DNA from 2 places in the Algibacter aquimarinus genome. Region 2 is predicted to be linked to the other one. Evidence: riboswitches for the same ligand, from Rfam matches in the RefSeq annotation. Region 2 holds a riboswitch; the other holds the start of a gene.

Region 1 (15,397 bases), on a different contig from region 2:
TCATTAAGGCTTCACCGTAACTATCATAAGCATTTGATGATTTTGGAAATGCATCTATATTAAGTTTAAATACTTCAGCTGCAGCTTCAGTTTTACCAGCACCCATTAATTTATAGCCCATAGCGTTCATTTCTTGCTCATTTAAACTATAAGCATCAGAATCCTTTAAAGTATTATAACGCTTTAATCCTGTTTCAAGACCTTTATCTTCTATGACAGTATATAATTCATCTGCTAAAGATTTTTTTGGCATATTATAATCTTTACCATCTAAAATGCCATATATAGCACGCGTTATAGAATTTAGTGGAGCGCCTCCAGTATTACTAAAAAGTACAACCAGAGATTTATTTGATGGTGCTCTAGAAATATTGGTGTTAAAACCATTGATACCGCCACCATGAGAAATGGTGTAAATACTATCTTTAGATTTTCCTATTTTACTATAACCAACACCCCATCCGTAAGCATAATGACTATTTCCCCATGCAGGAATATAAGGTTTAAAATACATGTCCATATATTTTTGTGGCAGTAGTTTATTTGTGTATAGTGCTTGATCCCATTTATACAAATCTTCAACTGTAGAATACATAGAACCTGCCGCATATGGAATTGACATATCTAAATATCTAGAATTCTCATAACCTGTAGTAATTCTTTCATAACCTGTGGCACGCTTTTTTAAAATATCTCCAAAATGGTCATAACCAGTATCATCCATATGTAATGGCTTAAATATTTTTTCATGGAGCATATCTTCGTAAGTTTTTCCACTTAACTTTTCAATTAAAACTCCAAGTAAAAAATAACCTGAATTACTGTACGCGAATTTTTCTCCTGGAGTAAATTCTAAATCTTTATCTTGAAATTTCTTGATAAACTCCTCTGGCGTGTAAGGGTTTCGAGTTTCATTTTGCATGAATCCAGGAAACGATGTGTAGTTAGGTATTCCTGATGTATGTGTTAAAAGATGATGGGTTGTAATTTTATCGCCGTTTTCCTTTGGATAATCTGGCAAATAGGTTGTAATTGGCTTTTGTAAATCTAATTTACCCCCTGCTACTAATTGTAAAATAAGCATCCCTGTAAATTGTTTTGTTACAGAACCTAAACGATGTTTAGTATCTGATGTGTTGGGAATATCCCATTCCATATTCGCCATTCCGAACCCTTTTTTATAAATAACTTTACCGTTGTTAGCTACTAAGGCAGAACCATTAAACTTACCATACTCTGCATATTTACTAATAAGTTCGTTGATTTTATCGACTTTGGATTGAGAAAATACGGTGCTTGAAAAAACTAATAAGACTAGAATTAGCCCGCTTGTTTTCCACAGTTTAAAATTTGAAATTGATTTCATAAGATGTTTTTTGATTGATTATTAGATTCTGAAGTAAGACGCAACATTACTCCTGTAAGTTACACATTAAATCAAATTAATTGAAAATTTATTTAAAACAGCAACAATGGAAAAGTATCTGTTTCAATTAATAAATACATTTGTAATATTAATAAAACCTAATGACTAAAAAACATACAAATAAAACGCTTTACAATCAAAGGCTTAATATTATTATTGAATATATCATATATCTAAGGCATTCTCTAAAGCCAAAAGATGAACAATTTCATTGCTCTCATCTTTTAGGGGATAAATTTTAATTTCACACTTGTAAGGCTTGCCATCTTTCCTGTAATTTATAATTTCTTCTTTAAAAGAATGTCCAGATTGCAATTGAGTTCTGATAATTTTTCTAGTTTTTGATGATGATTGCTCACCTTGAAGAAAATTTGGCTTTTTTCCTATAGTGTAGTTAGCAGGATAACCCGTCATTTTAGTAAAGCCTTTGTTAACCCACTTAATATTTTGATTATTATCGGTTAATACCAGTGCTTCAAACTCACTACTTTCTAGAAGCGTTTCAATATCTAAACACCAATTAAATTTTTGTTGAAACTCTTTTAAAATTTCTATTTCAGTTTGTTTGTTAAAGTTTTTAGCTTATGATGATAGATGCATTGCATAAATATCCCAACAGATAAGTGGTGTTCTTAAGACTTTTTTAAAGGTTTTCATAACTTCTTTTTTTAGTGCAGCGAATAAAAAGAAGCAAAACAACATTAAATATTTCAAAAAATATTTTAATGAAAGTTCTCACTTAGCTTCAAATCGCGAAAGCACAGTTTATATTAGAAATAAAAAGGGAAGTATCTGGCTTATAATTATAAAAAATAATTAATTACAGTTGCGCGACAGCTTGCGATTTTAACACAATTCCTTATTAATAGCTTTTAGCTAAACCTTTATTAACCTTTCAAAGATAGGCAAAAGTTTATATACGTTTAAATAATAAAAAAAATGAAATTGATGAAAACCTAATCTACTTGGTAAGCTTAGAAATTATATCCTTAACAGGTAGAATAGCATTGGTATGCTCTATACTCGGTCCAGCAACCCAAACTGTTTTGTAAGTTGCTTTTGTGGCTGCATTTTTAGTAGCATTCATTCCAATTGAAAAACGAATCATTTTTACCCATTTTTTAAGTTTCTTATTTTTATTCAAAACAGATTCTAACCAGGTTTGTTTAGTTCCAATTTTTTGAACATAAGGTGTATTTATAACCGTACAAGGTGTTCCAGAAATACGCTCTGTCATTATAATATCTTTTGCTCCGTAATCAACACATGCTTGTTTATATTCGTCCGTAACACCAGCTTCAACCGATGCTATAAATGGGCTACCAACTGAAACGCCTTCTGCACCATAGCTTAACATCTCATCAATATCAGCTTTACAACCAACACCACCGGCTGATATTACAGGAATATTACAATTTGTACTTAATTCTTTAATCAATACTTCAGGAGATTTATCGCCTCGGTGACCTCCTGCCTCATTGTTTACAGCAATAATAGCATCAGCGCCTAAACCTTCAACCTTTTTTGCAAATTTTAAATCTACTACATCACAAAACACTTTAATACCTGCTTTATGAGCTTGATTAATGGTTTCTTCTGGACTTCCTAATGATGTTATTATAAAGTCGCAACCTTCTTCACAAATGACTTCCAATTGGCCTTTATACTTAACATTAGATTTATTTACAATAAGATTAAAACCAAACGAGCCACCTTTAGGTTTAGCTGCTTTTAATTCGCGTAAGGCCATCCTTAATTCATCTAAAGTTCTATAATTTAATGCAGGAATACAACCAGCTATTCCACCAAACATAGCTTCTTTAACCATAGACACATTAGAAACTAAAAACATGGGTGCTTGAATAATAGGATATTTAATGCTAAGAAGTTCAGTTAATTTTGTTTCCATGGTAAAAATTGATTTCAACAAATATAACAAATATTATGCATGCATAACAAATTAGATGATATACCTATTAATTTGAGAAACGATAATAGCCACATTTTAAATAAGCGCCTTCAGGAAAACTGATTGGATGATCTGTATCGTGTAGTGTTTTTAATATACAATCGTACTTTCTATGTGTAGAAGATAATACTTGGTTATTAATATCAAAAAACGTTTCAGCCAATACTCTGGAGGAACAAGATGCTAAGACTAACAGTCCATTTCTGCCTGTAAGCTGTTCTCCCAATTCGGCTAGTTGAGCGTATTTCTTCCTAGCCAATTCAATTTCCGAAGCTTGTTTAGCAAAACTTGGTGGGTCTATTACTACAACATCAAAAGTAATTTGCTTTTTAATAAACTTTTTTAATTCTGCAAAAGCGTCACCAGCTATTATTTTGTGCTGTCCTGAATAGGAATTTAATTTTCCATTTTCAATGGCAATTTCTAGAGCTTGCTTACTAATATCTAAGCTTGTAACCTCTTTAGCTCCGTTTGCTAACGCATGAACTGAAAACCCTCCTGCATAAGAGAAAACATCTAAAACTGTTTTACCTTTACTCCACTCGCCTACTTGTTTTCTGTTAGCGCGATGATCTAAAAAATAACCTGTTTTATGACCTTTAATAACATTCGCAGAAAAATTAACACCATGTTCCACAAACTCTACAACTTCATTTTTTAGCGAACCATAAACGACTTCGCCATTTATAAGTTGATGCGATTTCGATTTTTCTAAACTTCTACTTAAACGAACAACTACAGTTTCTGTTTTTGATGTTTGTTGTAAATTAGGAATAATAATTTCTAGATAAGGCAACCAAATTTCAGAATATATTTTCACCACTAATACTGACGCGTATACATCAGCTATTAACCCTGGAAATCCATCGTTTTCGCCAAATAACAAGCGGTAACTGTTAGTATTTGTTTTTAGTAAAGACAGCCTTTTGCTAAAAGCTTTTTCAATTATATTTTTAAAAAAAGTAGCATTAATTTCTACTTTCTCTGCACTACTATGAAGCATTTTTATTCTGATTGGAGAATTTGCATCATATAAACCTAAGCCAATAACTCGATTTTTATTTTTACTAAAAACAATTGCTAAGTCGCCAGATTTAGCATTATCATTTATTTTAGCAATATTATTTGAAAACACCCAAGGATGGCCTTTTAAAACAAACTGTTCGCCTTTAGCGTTTAGTTTTATGGCTAAACGTTTTGGAGTATATTTTGATTTAAGTTTTATAGAAAAAGACATCATATTTTTTCAGGTACCAAAAGTATGGGTTTTGCAGTTACTATAAAACTATCAAAAAAATAATGTTAGTTAGCGCAACCTTTTATAACATCTTTCATCATTATATAAAATCAAACTATGAAACGGTATTCTATTTTAGTAATCCTATTAATTCTTGCTAATTTCTCATGTTCATCTGACGATTCTGTTTTGATTGAATCCTTTTGGGTTGATTCCGAACGCGTAAGTTGTGTTGGATTAGAAGAGCGTACCTGTTATCGAGTTCAAGAGGGAATAACAATTAATGAAAGTAACTGGCAATTGTTTTATAACAGCATTGAAGGCTTTGATGAAATTTATGAAGAAGGTTATAGATACCAATTAAAGGTGAAAAAAATTAAAATTGAAAATCCTCCTCAAGATGGTAGTTCACTAAATTACAAGCTAATAGAAATAGTAAATAAAGAATTAAACGAATAAAAAAACGCAACCAACAAGGTTGCGTTTGTTATATTAATATTATTCTCTAATATAAATTATTTTAAAGGTAGAGTTTAGAGTTGTTTCTATATCATCAATAGTCTCTGTTTCAGATGCCTCTGTCCCGATAATCAATCTTGTTGCTGTTAACTCAAAAATTTCAATATCACCACCTTCTCCAGAATTAGCTACAGTCAGTAGGTTGCCATTTTGTTCCCAACTACCTGTTTCAACTATAGATTCTCCCTCTACAGTTTCAGTATCAGTGAAGCCACCTAGATTTGTTGTTACTTCTAAATCAAATCCACCTTCAGAAACAACTTCATTGGGGGATTCGGTAAATGTAAGAGAATGATCGAGATCAGTAGGTTCACCAGTAAATGTAAAATTGATTCTCTCTCCTTCAACTACAGCTGAAATATCTCCTTCAAATTCAATATCAGTAGCTATCCATTTGCCAACTATACTAGCTGAAATATTAGCGCCGTCATCATCACTAGAACAGGAAACTAAAATGGTTGATAGTACAAAAAATAAAATGCTTAATTTTTTCATGATTTCGATTTGGTTAAGGTTAAGACAGCAATTATAATAAGAATTACGCTATAAAAAAAACGCAATCAAATAAATGATTGCGTTTTGTATTATGTTATTCTGAAAGAACTCAGAATAATCTGCTATTATTTAACCTCCTCAAAGTCAACATCCTCAACATCATTGCTTTCAGCTTGAGCTTGCTCACCTGCTCCTGCTTCAGGACCTGGTTGTGCACCACCTTGGGCTTCTGCCTGTGCTTTGTACATTTCTTCAGATGCTACTTTCCAAGCTTCATTTATTTTATCTAAAGCAGGTGTAATAACCTCTATATCTTTAGTTTCATAAGCTTTCTTAAGTTCTTCTAAAGCTTCTTCAATTGGTTTTTTCTTATCATCAGATAATTTATCACCAAACTCTTCTAATTGCTTTTCAGTTTGGAAAATCATAGAATCAGCTTCATTTAATTTCTGAGCATTTTCTGCTGCAGCTTTATCCGCTTCAGCATTTGCTTCAGCATCTGCTTTCATTTTCTCGATTTCCTCTTCGCTTAAACCTGAAGATGCTTCAATTCTAATATCTTGTTTTTTACCAGTCGCTTTATCTTCCGCAGATACTTTAATGATACCATTAGCATCAATATCAAACGTTACTTCAATTTGTGGTGTTCCACGTCTTGCTGGTGGAATATCACTTAAATGGAAACGTCCAATAGTTTTGTTATCTGCCGCCATAGCACGTTCACCTTGTAATACGTGAATTTCTACTGAAGGCTGATTATCTGCCGCTGTTGAGAATATTTGCGATTTCTTAGTAGGAATCGTAGTATTCGCATCAATAAGCTTCGTAAATACGTTACCCATAGTTTCAATACCAAGAGATAATGGCGTTACATCTAAAAGTAACACATCTTTAACATCACCAGTTAAAACACCACCTTGGATACCAGCACCAAGAGATACAACTTCATCAGGATTTACACCTTTACTTGGTGCTTTTCCGAAGAATTTCTCAACCGCTGCTTGTACTGCAGGAATACGTGTAGAACCACCTACTAAAATAACTTCGTCAATATCAGATTTTGATAAACCTGCTGCTTTTAATGCAGACTCACATGGCTCAATAGTACGTTTTACTAAATCGTCAATTAATTGTTCGAATTTAGAACGTGTTAATGTACGTACTAAGTGTTTTGGTCCACTAGCAGTAGCTGTAATATATGGTAAATTGATTTCTGTTTGCGCAGAAGATGATAATTCAATCTTTGCTTTTTCAGCAGCTTCTTTTAGACGTTGTAAAGACATTGGGTCTTCTCTTAAGTCCATAGACTCTTCAGCCTTAAACTCATCTGCTAACCAGTTAATGATTTTTTCATCTACATCATCACCACCTAAGTGTGTATCACCATCCGTAGAAAGTACTTCAAATACACCATCACCTAATTCAAGGATTGATACATCATGTGTTCCTCCACCAAAGTCAAAAACCACTATTTTTTGGTCAGTTCCTTTTTTGTCCATACCGTATGCTAAAGCTGCAGCAGTAGGCTCGTTAATAATACGTTCTACTTTTAAACCAGCAATTTCACCAGCTTCTTTAGTCGCTTGTCGTTGGCTATCGTTAAAATAAGCAGGCACTGTAATTACAGCTCTACTTACATCAGTTCCTAAATAATCTTCAGCCGTTTTCTTCATTTTTTGAAGAATCATAGCCGATAATTCTTGTGGCGTATATAAACGACCATCAATGTCAACTCTAGGCGTATCGTTATCCCCTTTTACTACTTTATAAGGTACACGTTCTGCTTCTTTTTTAGACTCAGAATATTTATTACCCATAAAACGTTTAATAGAATAAACTGTTTTTGTTGGGTTTGTTACCGCTTGTCTTTTCGCCGGATCACCAACCTTAATCTCTCCTCCTTCTACAAAAGCAATCACCGATGGCGTAGTACGTTTACCTTCCGCGTTTGGGATTACAACAGGCTCATTACCTTCCATCACAGAAACGCAAGAGTTGGTTGTTCCTAAATCGATTCCAATAATTTTACTCATAATATATTTTTTATTAGTGTTGAATGTTCATTTTAAATTTCGATTAGTATAAGTCAATGATTATGCCATGACAAGAAATGTGACATGATGTCATAAATTTATTTTAAACAATTAATAAAATTACAATCACTTTGGTATATAGTTTGATACATAACAAGAAAATCTTAATAACATGAAACGAATTTTATCTTTTATCACAGTATTTACCTTATTATTAACATCTTGTACAGGAGAACAAGGACCTCCAGGTTTTGATGGTTTTGATGGGATTGATGGAGAAGACGGTGGCCTTGTCTTTGCTTCTGCTTTTGAAATTGAAGTTAATTTTAATGCGGATAATAATTTCCAGTTTACAGAACCATATGGTTTTGAAGTTTTTCCTTCTGATGTAACTTTAGTTTACATTGAATGGGAAACTGATGCTGGAGAGCCTATTTGGAGACTGCTAACACAAACTGAATATTTTAACGACGGTATATTAGTTTACAATTATGATTTTACACAACAGGATGTAAAGTTCTTCTTAGATGGGACAGTAGATTTTAATACATTGGATGATACTTGGACTCAAAACCAAGTTTTTAGAGTTGTTGTAGTCCCTGCAATTAATATTGATGGTCTTGACACTTCTGATTTTAATTTAATTATGGATGCTAGTGCCATAGAGTCATTCGAAATCAGATAAAATTTATCTAATCATAGAGTAAAAAATTTATAAATATAATTGAAGCACTTTCATTAATTTGATAGTGCTTTTTTATTTACAAAAACTGAAAGCTAGAAGGTTCTATTTGATATATTTGTTCAACTGTAACCTTTAAGCCATATGGAATGTATCTCAGTTTTCGACATGCTAAAAATTGGTATTGGCCCTTCCAGTTCGCATACACTTGGTCCGTGGCGTGCTGCCGAACGTTGGATTCAAGAATTAAAACATGCTAATAAATTTGAAAAGGTTGAAAAAATAGCAGTCGATTTATATGGTTCTTTGTCACTAACAGGAAAAGGACATGCCACTGATTATGCCATAATGCTCGGTTTAAATGGTGCTAATCCAGAAACCATTCCAACAGAACAGATTAGTGAAATCATTAAAAACATAGAAAACACTAATACTTTATCTTTTAATAATGAAAAGACTTTAGGTTTTATACCAAAAACAGATATTATATTTAATAAAAGGTTTTTACCATTTCATGCTAATGGATTAAAATTTTCAGCAATTTGTAATGGAAAAAAAACAACTTCTACATTCTACTCTATTGGAGGTGGTTTTGTTGTAAAAGAAGAACGCAAAAATTCAAAAAGAAATTTTGAAATAAAATGTTCATTTCCTTACCCGATAGATAAAGGCTCAGAATTACTTCAATTTTGTAATACTTTAAATAAACCCATTTCAGAGGTCGTTTTAGAAAACGAAAAATCTATTAGAGAAGAAACAGATATTGATCTAGAATTGAAACGTATTTGGAATACAATGCTCGATTCTATGTATACTGGTTGCCATACAGAAGGTAATCTTCCAGGAGGTTTAAATGTAAGGCGTCGGGCATTTGATATACATCAAAACTTAAAAGGCTCTATAGAATATAATAATCCTATCGAATGGATTTACGCTATTAGAGATACTGAAGTTAAATTTCGTCAAATACTAAAATGGGTAAGTTGTTTTGCTTTGGCAGTTAATGAAGTTAATGCCTCATTAGGTCGAGTAGTAACGGCTCCAACTAATGGAAGTGCGGGTGTTATTCCATCGGTTTTAATGTATTATTTAGTTATAGAAAATCATGATGGAGATTTTGAAGATATCAAACGTTTCCTTCTAGTAGCGGGTGAAATTGGAAGTATTTTCAAAAAAGGAGCTACAATAAGTGCTGCCATGGGAGGCTGTCAAGCAGAAATTGGAGTTTCATCAGCTATGGCAGCAGGTGCTTTATGTGAGCTTTTAGGTGGCACACCAGAACAAGTATTAATGGCTGCTGAAATAGCCATGGAGCATCATTTAGGTTTAACCTGCGATCCTATTGGTGGTTTGGTACAAATTCCGTGTATAGAACGTAATGCTATGGGAGCAATAAAAGCTATTAATGCAGCTGAATTGGCTTTAGATACTTCTCCAGAAAACGTAAAAGTTCCTCTTGATAAAGTGGTTAATACTATGTGGGAAACTGCAAAAGATATGCATTCTAAATACAAAGAAACCTCTGAAGGTGGTTTAGCAGTTGGTGTTTATTTGTCGGATTGTTAACTAGTCCTTTTTACAATCAGAGCGTCTACGAGTATCAATCAAATAAATAATCTTCCATTGGTCACCATCTTTAAATAGCTGAAATGAGTTGACTCCGCAGTGACTAAATTCACCATTAAACCAAAACTCATAAGGCGTCCAAACATTTGCCATATTACCATCAATTTGTATAGAATAACTTAACAAACGCTCATCCCATTTTTGTGTATCTGGTCTAGTAGCAATAGCATTTATCAATTTAGTTGGTTCATCAGATACCAAAACATCTTTACCTTCTTTGTTTTTATATGCTGTTTGCATCAAAATTTTATCTGCCATTACAGTTCTCATCAAAGCTGTATCTCCTTTATGAAATCCTTCAAAAAAAGTATCTACTGAAGCTTTTACTAGACTTTCTTCATCAGTTTGCGCAGTAATTGAAATTGTAAATAAAAAAACCAGGAATACTATTACTATCTTCATATTCAATATTTTAAATCTAATTTATAGTATCATATTTAATTATAATACCACTTAAAGAAAAGTTTAACAGTATCTTGTTAATTTAGTATTTTTACAAGCGAACTAAACAAAATACAAATGTCTACAGCTAAAAAAGAATATAAACGTGTTACCGTAAAATCGTTAGTTGATATGAAAGCCACTGGCGAAAAAATATCAATGTTAACGGCATACGACTATACCATGGCAAAAATTGTTGATGGCGCTGGCATAGACGTTATTCTAGTTGGTGACTCTGCTAGTAATGTTATGGCTGGTCACGAAACTACATTACCTATTACTTTGGATCAAATGATTTATCATGCATCTTCCGTAATTCGTGCTATTGATAGATGTTTAGTTGTAGTTGATTTACCGTTTGGAAGTTACCAAAGTGACCCTAAAGAAGCGCTTCGTTCTGCCATAAGAATAATGAAAGAAAGTGGAGCTCATTCAGTAAAACTTGAAGGTGGTAAGGAAATAAAAGAATCCATAAAACGTATATTAAACGCTGGTATTCCTGTAATGGGCCATTTAGGATTAACTCCTCAATCTATCTATAAATTTGGCACATATACCGTTCGTGCTAAGGAAGAACAAGAGGCTGAACAACTACTAGAAGATGCAAAAATGCTAGAGCGTATTGGTTGTTTTGCAATTGTACTAGAAAAAATTCCAGCAGCTTTAGCAAAACAAGTAGCTGAAAGTGTTAGTATTCCTATAATTGGTATTGGAGCTGGACCACATGTAGATGGACAGGTTTTAGTTTTACATGACATGTTAGGAATGACACATGAGTTTAACCCAAGGTTTTTACGCAGGTATTTACATTTGTATGAAGAAATGACTAAAGCAATTTCTCAATACGTTGATGATGTAAAAACACAAGATTTCCCTAATGAAAGTGAACAATATTAATTGAGATAACTTATATTTTTAGATTAATTAGACGAATTTTAGATGCACAAGTTTAAAGATTTAGAAATTTGGAAACGAAGTAGATTGTTTTGTTCTCAAATCTATTCAATGACATCTAAATTTCCAGACTCTGAAAAACTTGGTTTAACAAATCAATTAGGCAGAGCGTCAGTATCAATACCATCAAATATAGCTGAGGGCTCATCAAGAAAATCTAATAAAGATTTTTCAAGATTTCTTGAAATGACTTTGGGGTCTGCCTATGAAATTGAAACACAAATATTAATAGCTTATGATTTAAGATTTATTTCTGAGCTAGAATTAAATGATTTAGACAAAGAGTTAACAGAGATTATAAAAATGATTTCTAAGTTTAAATCCACCTTAAAAATCTAATATGTCTAAAGTTTTGTCTAACAAATCTAACCTAGAGGTCTTATTTGAAGACAACCATATCATAATTGTAAATAAACGTGCGGGTGATATTGTACAAGGCGATAAAACAGGAGATAAACCACTTAGCGATGTTGTTAAAGCATATATTAAAGACAAATATAACAAACCAGGAAATGTTTATCTAGGAACAGTTCATCGTTTAGATAGGCCAACAACAGGACTCATTATTTTCGCAAAAACTAGTAAAGTACTACCTCGGTTAAATAAATTATTCCTTTCAAAAGAAATTAGTAAAACATATTGGGCAATTGTAAAAAATGAACCTCCTAAACAAGAAGACACTCTCGTAAATTGGCTTGTTAAAAACCCAAAAAACAATAAATCTAGAGCTTACTTTAAAGAGGTTCCTAATAGTAAAAAAGCAATTCTTCATTATCAAGTCTTAAAAAAACTAAATAACTATTATTTACTCGAAGTTAATTTAGAAACTGGTAGACATCATCAAATACGAGTTCAATTATCAAATATAGGATGCCCTATTAAGGGTGATTTAAAATATGGTTTTGACAGAAGTAATAAAGATGCTAGCATAAGTTTACATGCTAGACATATAGAATTTATTCATCCTGTAAAAAAAGAATCTATTTCTATAAATGCACCTTTACCAAATGATGCAATTTGGAACGCTTGTTTAGTATAATTTAAATACCTTTAGAAAAAGCTTTAGTTTGAAAAATATTCTTGACATATTAAATAATCAACGAGATTGTTTCAATTCTCAGAAAACTAAAGATATAAATTATAGATTAACCTTATTAAATGCTTTAAGAGCTGAAATTCTAGATAACGAGCAATCTGTTATACAAGCGTTAAAAAAAGACTTTAAAAAATCTGAATTTGAAACCTATTTAAGTGAATTTGCTTTAGTTATTTCCAGTTTAAATTTAGCCATTAAAAATCTAAAAAAATGGGCAAAACCAAAACGTATAAAATCTTCTTTATTAACCTTTCCCTCTAAAGACTATATTTATACAGAACCTTACGGAAACGTTCTTGTAATCGCCCCTTGGAACTACCCGTTTTTACTAGCCATGGAGCCATTTATTATGGCTATTTCAGCTGGTAATACAGTTGTTTTAAAACCCAGTGAATTAACACAAAACACCTCAAAAGTCATAACTAAAATCATCCAAAATGTGTTTCCTGAAAACATAGCAATTTCTATTGAAGGCGGTGTTGAAATTTCTACAGAATTATTAGCTCAAAAATGGGATTATATTTTTTTTACAGGAAGTACAAAAGTGGGCAAAATTGTTGCAAAAGCTGCTGCAAAAAATTTAACTCCTGTTGTTCTAGAACTTGGTGGTAAATCGCCATGTATAATTGATGATTCTGTAAACTTAAAACTAGTAGCTAGAAGGTTAGTTTGGGGGAAACTATTAAACGGTGGCCAAACTTGTATTTCTGCAGATTATGTTATAGTGAAATCTAACATTAAACAAGATTTAATTAATGTACTAAAGAATGAAATTATAAGGCGCTATGGGGAAATCCCAAAGGAATCTTCCGATTATCCAAGAATAATTAATGAAACAAATACAAAGCGTTTAGAAACATTAATAAAAAATGAAAACATTGTATTTGGTGGTGAAATACATAAAGATGACTGTTATGTTTCGCCAACTATAATTGATGAACCTAATTTAGATAGTAAAATAATGCAAGAAGAGATTTTTGGACCTATTTTACCAATATTAACTTATGAAACTGACACAGATATTGAAAAAATTATTTGGAATTTAGATCACCCGTTATCGCTCTACGTCTTTTCTAATAATAAAAAATTTGTTGAAAACACCATTAAAAAATTCAGTTTTGGTGGAGGTGTTATTAATGATTTATTGATTCACTTTGGAAATCATCGCTTACCATTTGGTGGCATTGGTGGAAGCGGAATGGGTAAATACCATGGAAAACACGGGTTTGATACATTCTCTAATGCTAAACCTATTATAAAACGTGGTAATTGGTACGACCCTTCGTTTAGATACCCACCGTACAAAGGGAAAATGAGCCTATTAAAAAAAGTTTTTAAGTATTTTGGGTAATTAAGATAGTGGATAATCTAAAACTAATTGAACACCTTCATTAGGTTTAGAATTTAACTCTAACCTAGCATTAATCAAGGCTGCCCTACTTTTCATATTAATTAAGCCAGAGCCTTGCTCTATCTCATTAATATCAAAGCCCTTACCATCATCGGTAGCTATTATAATTAAGTTTTCGGGTTTATAATTTAAAGTAATACTTATGTTTTTTGCTTCTGAATATTTTACTGTATTAGACAAAAACTCTTGAAGAATTCTAAAAATAATTATTTCATGTTTTCGGTCTTTAAAATCAACTTTTTCTCCAGTTATCTTTAGCTCTGCGGATGTAAACTTCATTTTTTTAAGCCTGTCCAACTCATTTGTAACAGACTTTTCAAAACCAATGTTTAAAATAACATCATTGTTAAGTGTTCTAGAAAGCGCACGAACTTCCTTTAAACTATTACTTAATGCTTCGGAGGTGTCCTTAAATTTATCTTTTACCTCATCATCAGTAACCTGCATTTTTAAAATACTAAGTTGCATACTGGCAAAAGATAAAAGCTGACCAACATTATCATGTAATTCCCAACCAATATTTTTTAAAGTTTGCTCTTGGGTTTCAGTTTGTGCTTTTGTTATTTCTTTCTCAAAAGCTTGTTGTTCTTTTACTCTATCTAAAAGCAATTTATTTTTTCGTTTTTGAAAAACGATAAAAAACACAACTACTAATGATGTAACAATGATTAAAACCATAATCATGTACACCAATAAATAACGCTCTGATGCAGTTGAAACCGACTTAGTTTGGGTTAAAAAAAGATTTAAATAATTAATCATTAGTTAATTTTGGTCTACAATATATTAATGCAAATGTAAATGTTGAATACATAATTATATTAGCCAATAAATATATGATACTCCTTAATCTCAAATAATTAAAATCTTTTTTAGAAACACCTACTTCATAAGCCCCGTAATTATCATAAAAAACAATAGGAGTTATTATTAGCCACCAAATGAATATTGCAAAACTAATATAAAAGTTAACAGACTTGTAAAAAGTTAAGATCTTATCACTTAATAAAATTTCAATAAAATAAAATACCGTACACAAAAAAACAATAATAGCTCCTAAAACACTAATTATTGGGAAAAAACTATTAAAAAATGCGTTCCAATGTATTAGCACATAAATTACTGAAAAAATAAGAAATGAATAACTTGTATACTTAATAATAGATTTAAATGAATCGATCCTTAAAATTTTTCTATAATAAAAAGCAAAAAACATAATGGCTCCTATTTTCCAATAGAGTGTTGAAAACCAGTAGTTTTTCTGAATTAAAGTTCCAATCAAAAAATGAAAAAACTTATCTGGGTATACTAATTTAGTATAACCACCTATAAAATCACATATAGTGAGGTAAGCTAAAAAAAAAATAAAGTATTTAGCCTTAGTATTTTTATAGAACTTAAATAAAAGTAACCCTGTTAAAGCAGCCATAGCTTCAACAGAGTGCGTTAATAAATTGTAATTGTTTAGTAAAAATTCTTCCACAAATTAATTAGGATAGCTGTTGTTA
Region 2 (15,397 bases):
ACCACGATGGAATTTTGATAAGTTTGAAGGATCAGATAGAACTTTAGGGCTACAAATGAAAGCCGTTGGAGAAGTTATGGGGATTGGGCGTTCTTTTCAAGAAGCTTTACATAAAGCAACCCAATCTTTAGAAATTAAAAGAAATGGTTTAGGGGCAGACGGAAAAGGTTATAAAGATTACAATCAAATCATAGAAAAATTAACTCACGCAAGTTGGGATCGTGTATTTGCCATTTATGATGCCATTGAAATTGGAATTCCGTTAAGCCAAATTTACGATATCACAAAAATAGATATGTGGTATTTAAAACAATATGAAGAGTTATTTCAATTACAGAAGGAAATCTCAACTTTTACTATAGATACTATAGATAGAGACTTACTGCTTGAAGCAAAACAAAAAGGATATGGAGATCGTCAGATTGCTCATATGCTAAGTTGCTTAGAAAGTCAGGTATATAATAAAAGAGATGAATTTAATATTCAGCGTGTTTATAAATTAGTAGATACTTGTGCGGCAGAATTTACAGCTAAAACACCATATTACTATTCAACTTTTGAAAATATGGTTGAAACTGCTGATGGAGAAAAGTATGTTCATAACGAAAGTGTTGTAAGCGATAAAAAGAAAATAGTTGTTTTAGGTTCTGGACCAAATAGAATTGGCCAAGGAATTGAGTTCGATTACTGCTGCGTTCATGGGGTGCTTGCAGCTGCAGAATGTGGTTATGAAACCATTATGATAAACTGTAATCCTGAGACTGTTTCTACAGATTTTGATACAGCTGATAAATTATATTTCGAGCCAGTTTTCTGGGAGCATATATATGATATTATTCGTCATGAAAAACCAGAAGGTGTTATCGTTCAGTTAGGTGGACAAACGGCTTTAAAGTTAGCTGAGAAGCTTACTAAATATGGAATTAAAATTATTGGTACTAGTTTTGAATCTTTAGATTTAGCTGAAGATAGAGGTAGTTTTTCTAGACTACTAAAAGAAAATAACATTCCTTATCCTGAATTCGGAATTGCAGAAAATGCTGATGAAGCTTTAGCTTTAGCTGAACAATTAGATTTCCCTATTTTGGTCAGACCATCATATGTTTTAGGAGGTCAGGGCATGAAAATTGTTATTAATAAAGAAGACTTAATTGAGCATGTAGTCGATTTATTAAGAAGAATGCCTAATAATAAACTTTTATTAGACCACTATTTAGATGGAGCTATTGAGGCAGAAGCTGATGCTATTTGTGATGCTGATGGAAATGTTTACATAATTGGTATTATGGAACATATAGAACCATGTGGTGTACACTCTGGAGACTCTAATGCAACGCTACCAGCTTTCAATTTGGGGGATTTGGTAATGCAACAAATTATAGACCATACACACACTATTGCAAGAGCTTTAAATACTGTAGGTTTAATTAATATTCAGTTTGCAATAAAAGATGATACGGTTTACATTATAGAAGCGAATCCAAGAGCATCTAGAACGGTACCATTTATTGCAAAAGCATATAAAGAGCCTTACGTTAATTATGCAACTAAAGTGATGTTAGGAGAGAAGAAGGTAACTGATTTTGATTTTAATCCAAAATTAGATGGTTATGCGATTAAACAACCCGTATTCTCTTTTAATAAATTCCCTAATGTTGATAAGCGTTTAGGACCAGAAATGAAGAGTACAGGAGAAAGTATTCTTTTTATTGATAGTTTAAAAGACGATGAGTTTTATGACTTATACTCAAGACGAAAAATGTATTTGAGTAAATAATTAAAATAAAAAAAGCCGCAGAAAGCGGCTTTTTTTATTTTAATTAGCTATTGTTAAATATTAAAGTTTTAAAAAGCGTTTAGTTTTTACATTTCCATCAGTATTTACTCTTATTAAATATATACCAGATGTCCAATTAGAGCTGTCAATTTTAGAGTTTAAGCTATAATTTGATTTGTAAATTTCTTCTCCAAGAATATTATAAATACTAACATTTACTTCTTTAATTGAATCTGGTAAATTAAGTTCAAAGACTGATTTCACAGGATTTGGTTTTACATAAAAATTATTTAAAGAAAATTCATCAATACTTAACGGCATTGAATATGTAACCTCTAAAATAGGAGCGTTAGTACCTGAAGCATCAAATCTTTTTGCAGTAGTTCCATTACTTTCTTGAGCTAATAAAAACCAACCAAAATTATTTGATGTGTTACTTATCCAATCTTGCACATCAGAAATCATATTGGTTGAAGACCATTCGTAACTTCCTATTCCAGATACAGATGTAGTTGCGCTTGCTGAAGTATTAAAATCGCCTCCAGTTGAAGTCCAAGATGTTATACAGGTAGAACCATTCATACTAAAACTACAATTCCAACTAGCGTCATTCATTGTTGATGTAGTTCCAGCTCCTTCTTGACCACCGGCGTCCGAGGTTCCTTGTCCCCAATCAACTAGAGTTTTATGAAGAGTAACATTAGTTGAACCTGCAATAGATCTTGACATAAAAAGTGTTAGTTTAGCCTCAGTTACCGTTGCATTTGTTGGGATGCTAGACAAATCAAATTGTAATAATCCACGTCTCAATTTATTATCCATAGGCGCAGTTCTACCAGCAAATAAAAACGAACCACTCCCATTACTAATATTACTTGTTGATTCGTATAAGGTGTTATATTTATTTGGAGTAAAGGTATCTACAGTTTGTGCGTTTACCTTCATTGAAGTAGATAAAGAAAACATTATTAAAAGAAACAGTAATTTTTTTTTCATAGGTATTTACTTGGTTTCTGTTGAAATAGAACTTTCAAATTTTCTGGGTTATAATTCTAATTTCGCATTTTGAGTTTTAATAATTTCTAAATACTCTTCAATTTTAAATTCTGAAGTTTTAAAGCGAGACGACCTTTTTCTGGCTTGTTCTTGTCTAACTATACTTCTAGAAAAACGTCTAACAGCCTGTTTTGTGTCTAATATAATTCCGGGTACTGTTGCATTTTTTCCATTTTCATCTTTAGCAACCATTGTAAAATATGACGAGTTACAATGTTTGGTTTTTCCTGTTTGTATGTTTTCTGATTCTACGCGTAGCCCAATAACCATTGATGTTCTTCCTGTATAATTTACTGAAGCTTTGAGTGTAACTAATTCGCCAACTTCGATTGGGTTTAAAAAGTCTACACGGTTTACCGAAGCTGTAACACAATAGTGTTGTGAGTGCTTAGAAGCGCAAGCAAACGCAATTTGATCCATTAAGTTTAAAATATGGCCACCGTGAATTTTTCCACTAAAGTTAGAGTGCGATGGTAGCATGAGTTCTGTAATCGATACTTGAGATTCTTTTGGGTGTTTAAACATGTTTTTATGTTAATACGGTATATAAAATACCGGTAATTATTGCAATTCCAAAACTGATTAAAGTGCCTATTAAAATATATTCTGTCAGCTGCCTGTCTTTTGACTCTTTTAAGTCTCCAAACCTGAAAACAGACTTGGCGGTAATTAGAAAACCAACAGCTTCCCAGTGGTTTAATATTATAAAAATAAACACTAAAATACGCTCTAAAATACCAATATATTTCCCTGCATCCTTTAGTGATTCATTATTTTTAGTGAGTTCTGAAATATTCCACTTCAAAAAAATGGTTTTCATAATTATAGATACGGGAATGGTTAAAAACAATAAACAGGTAATTAAGAGAAGTATGTTTTCAGATATATTTATCCTAGTAATAGAAGCATATTTTGAAAACCCGTAGTAACACCCAATAATTACAAGAATATGAAGTAATTGGTCTATGAAAAAGAGTAAACGCTTTGTTTTTTTCTTTTGAAATGAAAGTTTTAACGCATCAATTATAAAGTGAGAAACTCCTATGATTAAAATTACTGGCCACAGTGATAAATCCCATAAAAGTATAGTTGTAATTAGAACATGTATTAAAACATGAATATATAGTTTGGGTGATTTTAGTTTTTTCTTTTCATTTTCTTTAACCCATTTAGTAGGTTGAAGAAAAAAATCTCCTATTATATGTGCTAGAAATAATTTTATTAAAATCATAAATAGTGTTTTGATATTTTTTCTCGATACATTAAATCCAATTCTTCAATTTCTTCTAGGTGCGCCCGTTTTTGTCTAGTACTTATCGCATTTTGATTTATACCGATCATCTTACCTAAATCACTTTGTAATGCATTAGGGTTTTCGATGCTAAGTTTTACAATTTCTGCTGAATTTTTAGTCCAATTATCCATGAATACTAAAGCTAATTTAAAATATAAATTTAACTCTTGATCAAGCTCAAAATGATTTGTTTTAATTCGGAGGTTTTGTTTTTCTTTCTTTAAAGATTCTATTGTCTCCCCAGAAAATATAAAAGCCTCTCCATTGGACTCAGTTACATTTTCTCCATCATAGGTTTTATTGCCAATACCGATAGCCAGTCTAACATCTAACCCATGAATTGATTTTATACATGCTTTGATGTAAACTGCACAGATAAAGCTTTGATACCAATTTCTTATTTCTATTTGAAAACTATCACCTCTATATATATCCCAATATTTTTCATCAGAACTTATATTTGATAATGTCTTTTTTAAAGTTTTAATCCAAATATCTGGGTTTACTTGACTCCTAGATTTAATTACATCACCTGTAATAACACTTGTAATCATAATATCACGTTTTTAAGTGATAAACAAATATATCACGTTTTTAAATGATAAACAAATATATCGCGTTTTTATATGATATTTCAAATAATGGTTTTAAAAAATAAAGATTTTATTCGTCCTCTTCTGCACGTTTTATAATGGCCTCAGGTAACGATTTTTTAGCTTTAGCACCCATTTTCTTGAGCTTTTCAACACTTGTAATGAGGTTTCCTCTGCCATCCACTAGTTTATTCATTGCTGAAGAATAATCACTTTTAGCAGCATCAATCTTTTTACCAACACCTGTTAAATCGCTAACCAAACCTTCAAATTTATCATAAAGTGCACCAGCTTGTCGAGCAATTTCAATAGCATTTCTTTGTTGCTTTTCGTTATTCCACATGGTGTCAATAGTTCGAAGCGTCGCTAAAAGGGTAGAAGGTGTTACAATAACAATATTCTTTTCAAAAGCTTTGTTGTAAATCATGTTATCTTCATTTACAACAATAGCAAAAGCAGGTTCAATAGGAATGAACATGAGAACAAAATCTGGTGATTCAATATCGTACAAATCTTGATAATTTTTTTCAGAAAGTTGGACTACATGTTTTTTTATGGAATTAACATGAGCTTTCAAAAATTGTATTTTATCGTCATCATCAGCATTTACTAGACGTTCATAATCTGTTAAAGAAACCTTGGAATCTATAATCATCTTTTTTCCATCGGGTAAATGTAAAACAACATCTGGCATAACTCGAGAGTTATCATCTCGAGTAAAGCTTTGTTGTACAAAATATTCTCTATCTTTTTCTAAACCAGATTTTTCTAGAACACGTTCTAATACCAATTCTCCCCAATTCCCTTGCATTTTACTATCACCTTTTAGTGCTCTAGTTAAATTGGTAGCTTCTTTTGTCATTTGTTGGTTGAGGTCTTTTAAACCTAATAATTGCTCTTTTAATGCGGAATGCATACTGATGCTTTCTTTTTGAGATGCCTCAACCTTTTTCTCAAATCCTTGAATTTTTTCTTGAAGCGGATTTAAAATATTTTTGATATTCTCTTTATTCTGCTCTGTAAATTTATTCGACTTTTCTTCTAAAATTTTATTGGCAAGTAATTCAAAATCTTTACGCAATTGTTCTTGACGTTTTTCAAGCTCTGCATCTCGCTTTAAGTTTTGTTCTTGAAGATTTTCATATTCAGAATTTTTTCTAGCTAATTCTGTGTTTAAAAATTCTTTTTCACGACGAATATCTTCACGTTCTTTTTCTATTTTACTAAGATTTTGCTTTAATTCTTCAATGGTTAATTGCAGTTGGTTTTGGCGTTCTTCAAGAGTGCTTTGTTCACTTTTGTTTTTAAGTTTTGTAAAAAGGATGCCTAAGTAACCACCAATAGCTGCAGCAATTAAAATGGATAATATGAGAATAATACTGTCGTTCATTTGGAATTGAAATATAACCAAAGATAAATTTTTAGTTTGAAGTTAGAGGCATGATACACCAAGTTTTTAAGTATAAATTGAACTAATTCTGGAAACTATTTCTTGACTCTAAAACTCCCTGTTTTTTCATTAAAAGCAATCAAATCATTTGGGAATAAACTTCCAAAAGTGCCTTTGGTAATTAAATTACATGGGGCATCGGAAACTACTTCATTATCTGTCATCACTATTAAAGTATCGCAAAGTTGAATGGTTAGATCAATTTCGTGTGAAGAAAACAAAATAGTTTTATTTGTTTCTTTGGCTAATTTCTGAAGTAGTTTTAAAATATAGGCTTTATGATACATATCTAGATGGGTAGTTGGTTCATCAAGAATAATTAAATCGGTATCTTGGGCTAAGGCACGGGCAATCATTACTTTTTGTAATTGCCCATCGCTTAATTCAAAACATTTTTTATGTTTTAAATCCAATAAATTAGTTTGCTTTAAAGCCTTATTAACTATTTCAATATCATTACCAGACAAATTACCAACCCAATTTGTATAAGGCTGTCTGCCTAATGCCGTCAATTCAAAAACAGATAAATTTTTAGATGCAATTTGTTCGGTTAAAACCAAACTCAACACTTTTGCTAAGTCTACTGCACTATATTCAATAATGTTTTTTTGGTTAATTTCAATACTTCCATTTAAAGGGTTTTGAACATTGGTTAGCGTTCTTAAAAGTGTTGATTTTCCAATACCATTTGCCCCTATTAACCCAATTAACTTTCCCTTTTCTAGTTGAATATTAATATTTGAAGCTACTATGTTTTTCTCTTTTCTAGAGGAATATCCAATAGAAAGTTCTGTAGTTTTCAAAATGATATTTTTGATATTACTTGCCATTAAAAAATCATTTTTCGTTTTCTAACCAATAACCAAATTACAACAGGAGCTCCAACTAACGATGTTATAGCATTTATAGGTAAAGTGAAATCACTGTTTGGTAATTGTGCAATACTATCACAAACAAGCATAATGATAGCGCCAAATAAAAATACTGCAGGCAAAAGTATTTTATGATTTGAAGTGTTAAAAACTTGTCTGGTTAAATGCGGTATGGCTAAGCCAATAAACGCAATGGGGCCTGCAAAAGCGGTGATAGTTCCAGCTAACAAACTAGTTGCAATAATTATGGTAAGCCTACTTTTTTTAATATTTAAACCTAAACTTTTAGCGTAATTTTCACCTAAAAGTAAAGTGTTTAATGATTTAATGGAAGTAATACTTATTACTATACCAACTGTAAAAATTAAAAAGAATATAAAAATTTCGTCCCATGATAAATTTCCTAAACTCCCAAAGCCCCAAAAGATATATTGTTGTAATTGTTGTGCTGATCCAAAATAAGAAAGCACGCTTACTAATGCAGCTGTAATGCTTGCAAACATGAGTCCGATAATTAAAATGGCCATAGTATCTCTTACTTTTATAGATACCATTAAAACAGATAATAAAACTAAAAAACTACCTAAACTAGCAGCTAAAACAATACCCCATTTTGAGATAAAAAGAGAAGCAAATATACCACCAAAAATACCAGAACCTAATATAACAATGGCTACACCTAAACTAGCTCCTGAACTAATGCCTAGTACAAAAGGACCTGCTAGCGGGTTTCTAAATAAGGTTTGCATTAGCAAGCCTGAAATACCCAATCCAGAACCAACAATAATAGCTGTAATGGCCTTTGGTAATCTGTAATTCTGAATAATGTGTTGCCAAGTTTCTTGCTCGGTTGCAGTACCAATTAAACTATTAAAAACGCCTTTTAAAGGAATGTAAACAGAACCCAAACTAATATTGGTAAAGAAACAAATAACTAGTATTAAGCTTAATACCAGAAAAGGTTTGGTATATGTATTTTTTTTATCCAATTATTTTAAAGGCTTAAAAAAGTGAGTTGAGTAATTTTTTAGTAACTCTGGATGACAAACTTTAATAATATCTTGTAAAACTAAATCTGGTCTAGTCATTCCTAATTCATAGTATAAAACACCACCACTTTCTCCGTTGGTATTGTTAAATGAATATACATTTTTATTTTGAAAAGCTTTAAACATTGCATGTTGCGAGTTTCCGTTTTTTAAGCTTTCCAAACTATTATAATTTGAAGGACTTAGCCAAATATCGGCATCTTTTGCTTTTACAAAAACCGACTCGAAATTTAATTGTAAACTACCAATTCCTTTGCTGTCTTGCCATAAATAACTAACATTAGCGTCTTTTAAAAATTGTGCTTCTGTACTACTGCCATTAGGTAAATACCAAACATCGTTATGCATGGCACCACTTAAAACAGTAGGTTTATTTTTTATATTTTGGGCAAGTTGTTTGGCTTCTAAATAATTTTTTTCAATCGTATTAAAAATAGAGTCAGCTTCTTTTTCTTTGTTAAAAAGAACACCAAAAAACTTAATCCATTCTGCTTTTGCTAAAGGAGAACTTTCAACCCAATCTCCATTAAAAATTACTGGAATTCCAGATTTTTTTATAATCTCTAAAGAACGATTATTACCATCAATACCAAACCCTACAACTAAATTAGGATTTAATTCTAGTAAAACCTCAGTGTTAATACCATCATTTTTTCCTAGTTCTCTTATTAAATCATTTTCTATACGATGTCTAGTTTTTTTAGAGGATACATAATCTGTTCCTGGAAATCCAACCAAGGTTTCTTCAGTATTTAAAAGCTCTAAAGCTGGAATATGCGTTGTGGAAGTAACAACTATTTTTTTAATGGGTTTAATTATAATTCCATCAAACTCATTTTTGCTAAAAGTAGATTTTATAGCATTTTCTTTATCTATTAAAACATACCGGTAGCTCTTCTCTGCTTTGGGCCACGGGTTTTTTATTTCTAAGAATTTATAGGTTTTATAATCTTTAATTGAGAAGCCTTTTGCATATTTTATGTGTGCAAAATTCTTGTCAATAACTTCTTCAGATTGATTAGATACCTCATTTTTACATGAAGTAAAGAAAATTAATACCAGATACAAAAAAGCTAATCTCAATTTTAAATTTTTAATTCTTTCAAAAGTAAGATTATTTAAAGTTTTAAGATAATCATTCAACAGAATGTTTACATTTGCACCGAAATTTGGTTTTATTCACTTCACGTGGATGGATTAAAAGGGAATCTAGTGTAATTCTAGAACTGTTCCCGCAACTGTAAGCTACAAAGCTTCATGTTAAACTTCAATGTCACTTAAGAGTAATCTTTGGGAAGACCAACATGAAGACGCAAGTCAGGAGACCTGCCATTTTCAAAACAAATAAGTTAAACTTTCGGGATAAAAGTTTGCGTATGATAATCCATGCGATTCTCGAGTAATTAATCATTTAAAATGAACAAAAAAACAAAAGCATTAGGCATACTATGCTTAGGTATGTTTGCATTTGGATTTGCGCAGGAACAGGTTGCAGATTCAACAAAATTAGAACAACTTGATGAAGTTGTAATTTCAGATTCACGATTTAAATTAAAACGTGAAAATTCTGGTAAAACGGTTATTAAAATTTCTAAAGAAGAAATTGAACGAAACCAAGGAAGAACCATTTCAGAATTAATTAACACTAAAAGTGGTATTGAAATTAATGGAAGTAGAAGTGTTGAAGGACAAAATTTAGGATATTTTGTTAGGGGTGGAAATAACCGACAAGTATTGGTTCTTATTGATGGTATTCAAGTAAATGACCCATCAATAGTTGCTAATGATTTTGATTTGAGATTATTGGATTTAAACACCATTGAGTCTATTGAAATAATTAAGGGGGCAGCTAGTACACTTTATGGTAATGCTGCAGCTACCGCTGTAATTAATATTACAACTAAAAAGGTTTCAAAAGACACTATTTCAGGAAGTTTTTTATCTGTTGTAGGTACAAACCAAACCCAAGACGATTTAAATTACAATGGCTCTAGTTTTACAAATAATGTGTCGGTAAATGGTACTGCAAATAAAGTAACATATTTGGCAAGTTTTGGTAATCGTTATGTTGATGGTATATCAGCAGCAAAATCAGATAACCCCGAAATAGATCCTTTTTCAAGGTTTAATACGAATTTAAAAATTGGTTATGAAATAAGTGAAAATATAAACATTACAGCTTTTGGAAGTTACGATAAATTTAAAACAGATATTGATGGGTTTCCACCACCATCTTTTACAATTGCTGATACCAATGATGAATATATTTCAGAACAAACACGTTTTGGATTGTCGCCAAAATTTGACTACAAAAATGGAAGTTTTCAAGTAAATGCAGCTTTTTCTAAAATAGATAGAGAAACTATTTCTGCATTCTCTACTGTAAATGAGGCTGAAAGTTTTGTTTTAGATGCCTTTAATAAATATACTTTTAATGATAAGTTTTATACTATAGTAGGCTTAAATTACGGCGATTATAAAAGTTTATTTGCAGAAGAAGAAAGTTATACCACCGCAGACCCTTATTTAAATGTTGTTTATGTTTCAGATTTTGGATTGAATTTGAATGCTGGTGCGCGTTACAATAACCATAGTGAATACGGTTCACATTTAGTTTATAGTTTAAACCCTTCTTACAAAATTAATGTAAATGAAGGTTATGCTAAAGTGTTTGGGTCTTATGCCACGTCGTTTATTGCACCAAATTTATCTCAGTTGTTTGGTTTTTTTGGTCCAAATCCTGATTTAAAACCAGAGGAGAACACAACTATAGAAGCTGGTCTAGAATTTAATACTAAAAAGGGATTACGATTAAATGGCGTTTTCTTTAATAGAAAAGAAGAGCATACCATTATATTTGGTTCTACTTACGAAAATGCTACTACAGATGCTACAGTACAAGGTTTTGAGTTTGAAGCTGAACTTAGTTTAGTTAAAAATTTGAATTTTAGTGCAAATTATTCTTTCACTGAAGTAAAAGATGGTGTTCGTTTACGTGTACCTAAGCACAAAGCAAATGCAAGTTTGGGTTATAGTATTTCTAAAAATACCTTCGCATCTTTAAATTACCAATTTGTGGGTAGTAGAGGTGATATTGATTTTTCTACCTTTGAGAATATAGATTTAGATTCTTTTTCTTTAATTGATTTATATTTAAGTCATAAAATCATAAAGAATAAAGTGAAACTTTTTACTAATATTACTAATCTCTTTAATGAGGATTATTTTGAGATTTTGGGATATACTACAAGAGGTAGAAATATAAGTCTAGGATTGAATATTATGTTATAGATAAAAAAAGCTCTGAATTTAAAATTGAAATTCAGAGCTTTTTTTAATTCTTAGTCAATAATCATGCCTCCTTCATGAGGATTGAAATCATTACTGTCTTTTAATAACTTAAACTGTAATCTAGGTTTAGATTTAATTTCGAAAATTTTACTAGTTGAGTTTTCAATATCTGCTAAAGCTATGGCTAACATGGGTTCAGTAACATCACCTAAAACACCATAATTAAGTGGTCTTTCATTATATTCAAACCCAATAGATGGCGGTAATCCAGTACCAGGAACTGCAACGTCATTTTTGTTTAAACCATTTGCAATTAGAGGTTGCATAGCATAGGTATGACTTGGGTTTGCACCTTGTCTTTGAAAATCAGAGGAATCATAAAGCGTTCTAGAAGCTTGTGTTTTCCCAGTCGTATTTATACCTATTTGTATAACATTTATATAAGGATTTAACCCATTAATCAGCCCTTCACTGGCTGATGCACTTCTACTAGTAGTTAGTACATATAATTTGTCAAGGCCTAAACTATTTAAAGCATTTCCATTGTCTAATTCATTTTGAAAAGTAAAATCAGCATTTTGAGATTGGAAGTTTTCATTATAAACAAGTTTAGTAAAAACTTCACCTGTAAACTGGCCAGTAATCATGCTGGCTAAATAGGTTTCAGTAGCTACACTTCCTCCAGGGTTATAACGTAAATCTAAAACTAGATGCTGAATGTTATTTGATTTAAAATTATCAAAAACTGTATTTAACTCGTTTTCAGAACCAGAAGTAAAAGCATTATACATTAAATAACCTACATTTTCGCCACCTACATTTATAATTTGTGTTTCAAAAATTGGGTTTTCAGTATATAAAACTTTAGTTAGTGTAACATTTTCATTTAGTGGGTCTATAGTATCGTCGGCTGTTTCTATGGTACCTTTGTCGTTATAAAAACCAAGGTTTAGAGTGTATGTTTCTTGGTTTAATAAAGTATTTATATTGTTGTTGGTAAGCACTTGTCCATCAATGGCATAAAAAATATCGCCTCGTTTTAAATTAGCATTATCTGCAGGACTATCTGGTAACACCAATCTAATAATACCAACGCCTTCATTAGGGCTATTTGGGCTTGTAAAAAAGCCGAATTCTATTCCATTTGTACCTGTAATGCCCTGAAATTGCTGTTCTAATTCAAAAAAATCATCAACAATCCAACTAAATCTATCAACAGTTTCTCTTTCGTAAATTAAACTTTCAAATAAGTTTTCAGGTGAAGAAAAACTATTTAAATAGTCTGCATAATCTGAATTGTTGGTAAATCTGTCATTAGCAAGATTAGGAATATTCTCTTTATACAAGTAAAACAAGTTCATACCTTTCCATACAAAATCGTTTATTTCGTTTGCAGAAACAGTATCATCATCATTATCATTAAAACAACCTATAGTAGAAACAGAAACTATAAGTATTAGTAATAGGGCTTTTAATTTTCGCATTGCAATTCTTTTTTATAAGTAGTCTATTAAACCCTAAATTTACTTACAATATTGTACAATAAAAAATAAATTAGTTTTCTGTGTAACAAAATTGATATAGGGTCGTCGTAATATCAAACAGCATAAATAAAGCTATTTTAAACCAAAGCCAACCAAAAATGACTCAAACGGAGTTTTTAAATATTGTAATGCCTTTTAAAGATAAAGTGTTTCGTTTAGCAAAACGATTACTGGTATCTACTGAAGAAGCTGAAGATGCTACGCAAGAGGTATTATTAAAGCTGTGGAATAATAAAACGAAGATACAAGAGTATAAAAATATAGAGGCGTTTTCTATGACAATGACAAAGAATTTTTGTTTTGATAAGTTAAAATCGAAACAAGCACAAAATTTAAAAATTGTACATAGTAATTATGAAGAAAAAGGAACACCGTTACAAAAACAAGTTGAATTAAATGATAGTGTAAACTGGGTATCTAAAATAATTGAAGATTTACCAGAGCAACAAAAAATGATAATTCAACTAAGAGATATAGAAGAATATGATTTTGATGAGATTGCAAAAATGCTGAATATGAACAATACAGCGGTACGCGTAAACTTATCAAGGGCAAGAAAAACAATAAGAGAAAAATTAACTAATACACATAATTATGGTATTAAATAATATAGAAAAATTACTAGAGAAGTACGATAACGGAGAAACATCGCTTAAAGAAGAGCAAGTGTTAAAAAACTATTTTAAAAATGACACAGTTGCACCACATTTAGAAATGTATAAACCCATGTTTGACTATTTTTTGGTAAACCAACAAGAACAATTTACTAAAGACGTTCCATTAAAAACTAAACGAACTTTTAATTACAAATGGATTTCTGTCGCAGCCGTAGCTGTTCTTATGTTAGGTTTTTATTTTGGAACTTCAATAGGTGCCAATGAATTAGGCACATATGAAGACCCACAATTAGCTTTCAACGATTTTTCGAAATCTATGGAAATGATTTCAAGTCATTTTAACAAAGGTACGTCTACCGTAAGTTACTTAAACGAAGTAAATAAAGGAACGTCGGCACTAGGTTACCTAAATGAAATTGAAAACACAACAAGTATAATTTTTAAAACAAAGTAATTAAATAATGCAACCCTTAAAAACAAGTAAAATGAAAAATAGATTATTAGTATTCGTAATGGCAATAATGTTAATGCCACTAACAGGTATGGCTCAAAAAGATGTTTTTGAAAAGTATAGTGATAATTCTGATGTAACTTTTGTCTCCATCAAGCCAAAAATGTTTCAAATGATAGCAAAAATGGGCATCGATATAGATGATGCTGAAGCAAAAGCATACATGGATATGGTTAAAAGTATAACGAGTTTTAAAACCATAATTACCGATAAGGCTGAAATATCTTCAGATCTAACAAAATGGGTAAAGTCTCGTTCTAGTTCTTTGGAAGAATTAATGGAAGTAAAAGATGATGGTACCGAAGTAAAGTTTTATGTAAAAGAAGGTAAAGATGCAGACCATGTAAAAGAACTTTTAATTTTCGTAAATGGTGTTGGTAATGTTATGAATGAGAAAATTGAAATTAATGGAAAAGAGCGTAAAATAGAAACTGTTCTAGTATCACTTACAGGAGATATAGATTTAAACGAAATATCTAAATTAACGTCTCAAATGAATATTCCAGGAGGAGAGCATTTAGATAAAAAGAAATAATAATTCATCTATAATCATGAAACGAACAATCAACCATATAGTAGCTTTATCACTTATAGTATTAATTACGGTAAGTTGTAGTAGTGGAGCAAGTTTACAACGTTATTTTGTAGATAATCAGGAAACTAAAAACTTTATTTCGCAAGATATTCCGTTATCAATGATAGAAATAGATAAGTCTGCTTTTTCTGAAGAACAAAAAGAAGCTTATAATTCTGTTAGTAAATTAAATTTTTTAGGATACAAAGCTGATGAAAATAGCGCTGAGGAATTTAAAGCAGAAATAGAAACTGTAAAGGCTATTTTAAGTGATAGTAAGTATAAAGACTTAATGGAATTTAGCGATAAAGGCAATAAAATTTCTGTGAAGTATATAGGTGATGATGATGAGGCTGATGAAGTTATACTTTTTGGAAGCTCTAAAGATATGGGTTTTGCTGTTGTTCGTATATTAGGAAACGATATGAGTCCTGATAAAATGGTAACATTAGTAAGTGCTATGCAAACTGCTAATGTTGATGAAAATCAAATTCAAGATATTATGAATTTCTTTAAGTAAATTTATAGTTATATGTTAAAAAAGGTTTACCGATTAGGTAAACCTTTTTTATTTACTGTAGTTTTATTTATCCTTTTCTTCCTCTGTATCTGGTTTCTTTCTATTGATAAAAAGATTAATAATAATAGTGAGGAAGATAAGCGTTAGAATAGTAAGAAGTATAAAGTTATCTAAAATATCAAGCAAACCGCCAGCAAAAAGACCAAAGGTCATTAAGCCACAAAGAGAAAGCGATTGTTTATCGTTTAA

What was found. Region 2 has a riboswitch for cobalamin ahead of ABD939_RS03220 (TonB-dependent receptor plug domain-containing protein). Riboswitches for the same ligand answer to the same signal wherever they lie in the genome.
Region 1: linked by a shared signal. The riboswitch ahead of ABD939_RS13060 (PAS domain-containing protein) and the one ahead of ABD939_RS03220 (TonB-dependent receptor plug domain-containing protein) in region 2 are both predicted to bind cobalamin.

What each region holds. Positions count from the first base shown of each region.
Region 1 is NZ_BAABJK010000009.1:131,012-146,408, forward strand. Features, by position in the region: gene ABD939_RS13055 (serine hydrolase) at 1-1,366, opposite strand, end outside; gene ABD939_RS13060 (PAS domain-containing protein) at 1,592-1,981, opposite strand; cobalamin riboswitch at 2,193-2,327, opposite strand; gene ABD939_RS13065 (NAD(P)H-dependent flavin oxidoreductase) at 2,388-3,335, opposite strand; gene ABD939_RS13070 (class I SAM-dependent rRNA methyltransferase) at 3,403-4,632, opposite strand; gene ABD939_RS13075 (DUF4377 domain-containing protein) at 4,750-5,091, shown strand; gene ABD939_RS13080 (lipocalin family protein) at 5,131-5,646, opposite strand; gene dnaK (molecular chaperone DnaK) at 5,772-7,679, opposite strand; gene ABD939_RS13090 (hypothetical protein) at 7,852-8,364, shown strand; partial or broken gene ABD939_RS13095 (L-serine ammonia-lyase) at 8,575-9,927, shown strand; gene ABD939_RS13100 (nuclear transport factor 2 family protein) at 9,928-10,389, opposite strand; gene panB (3-methyl-2-oxobutanoate hydroxymethyltransferase) at 10,507-11,325, shown strand; gene ABD939_RS13110 (four helix bundle protein) at 11,368-11,721, shown strand; gene ABD939_RS13115 (RluA family pseudouridine synthase) at 11,723-12,421, shown strand; gene ABD939_RS13120 (aldehyde dehydrogenase) at 12,450-13,829, shown strand; gene ABD939_RS13125 (sensor histidine kinase) at 13,830-14,651, opposite strand; gene ABD939_RS13130 (hypothetical protein) at 14,644-15,372, opposite strand; gene ABD939_RS13135 (hypothetical protein) at 15,376-15,397, opposite strand, start outside.
Region 2 is NZ_BAABJK010000004.1:87,534-102,930, reverse strand. Features, by position in the region: gene carB (carbamoyl-phosphate synthase large subunit) at 1-1,777, shown strand, start outside; gene ABD939_RS03260 (DNRLRE domain-containing protein) at 1,838-2,773, opposite strand; gene ABD939_RS03255 (acyl-CoA thioesterase) at 2,822-3,358, opposite strand; gene ABD939_RS03250 (DUF3307 domain-containing protein) at 3,363-4,064, opposite strand; gene ABD939_RS03245 (HMG-box domain-containing protein) at 4,061-4,681, opposite strand; gene ABD939_RS03240 (DNA recombination protein RmuC) at 4,791-6,110, opposite strand; gene ABD939_RS03235 (ABC transporter ATP-binding protein) at 6,206-7,000, opposite strand; gene ABD939_RS03230 (FecCD family ABC transporter permease) at 7,000-8,031, opposite strand; gene ABD939_RS03225 (ABC transporter substrate-binding protein) at 8,032-9,174, opposite strand; cobalamin riboswitch at 9,245-9,439, shown strand; gene ABD939_RS03220 (TonB-dependent receptor plug domain-containing protein) at 9,508-11,382, shown strand; gene ABD939_RS03215 (S41 family peptidase) at 11,433-12,866, opposite strand; gene ABD939_RS03210 (RNA polymerase sigma factor) at 13,025-13,534, shown strand; gene ABD939_RS03205 (hypothetical protein) at 13,521-13,997, shown strand; gene ABD939_RS03200 (DUF4252 domain-containing protein) at 14,029-14,589, shown strand; gene ABD939_RS03195 (DUF4252 domain-containing protein) at 14,606-15,148, shown strand; gene ABD939_RS03190 (hypothetical protein) at 15,212-15,397, opposite strand, start outside.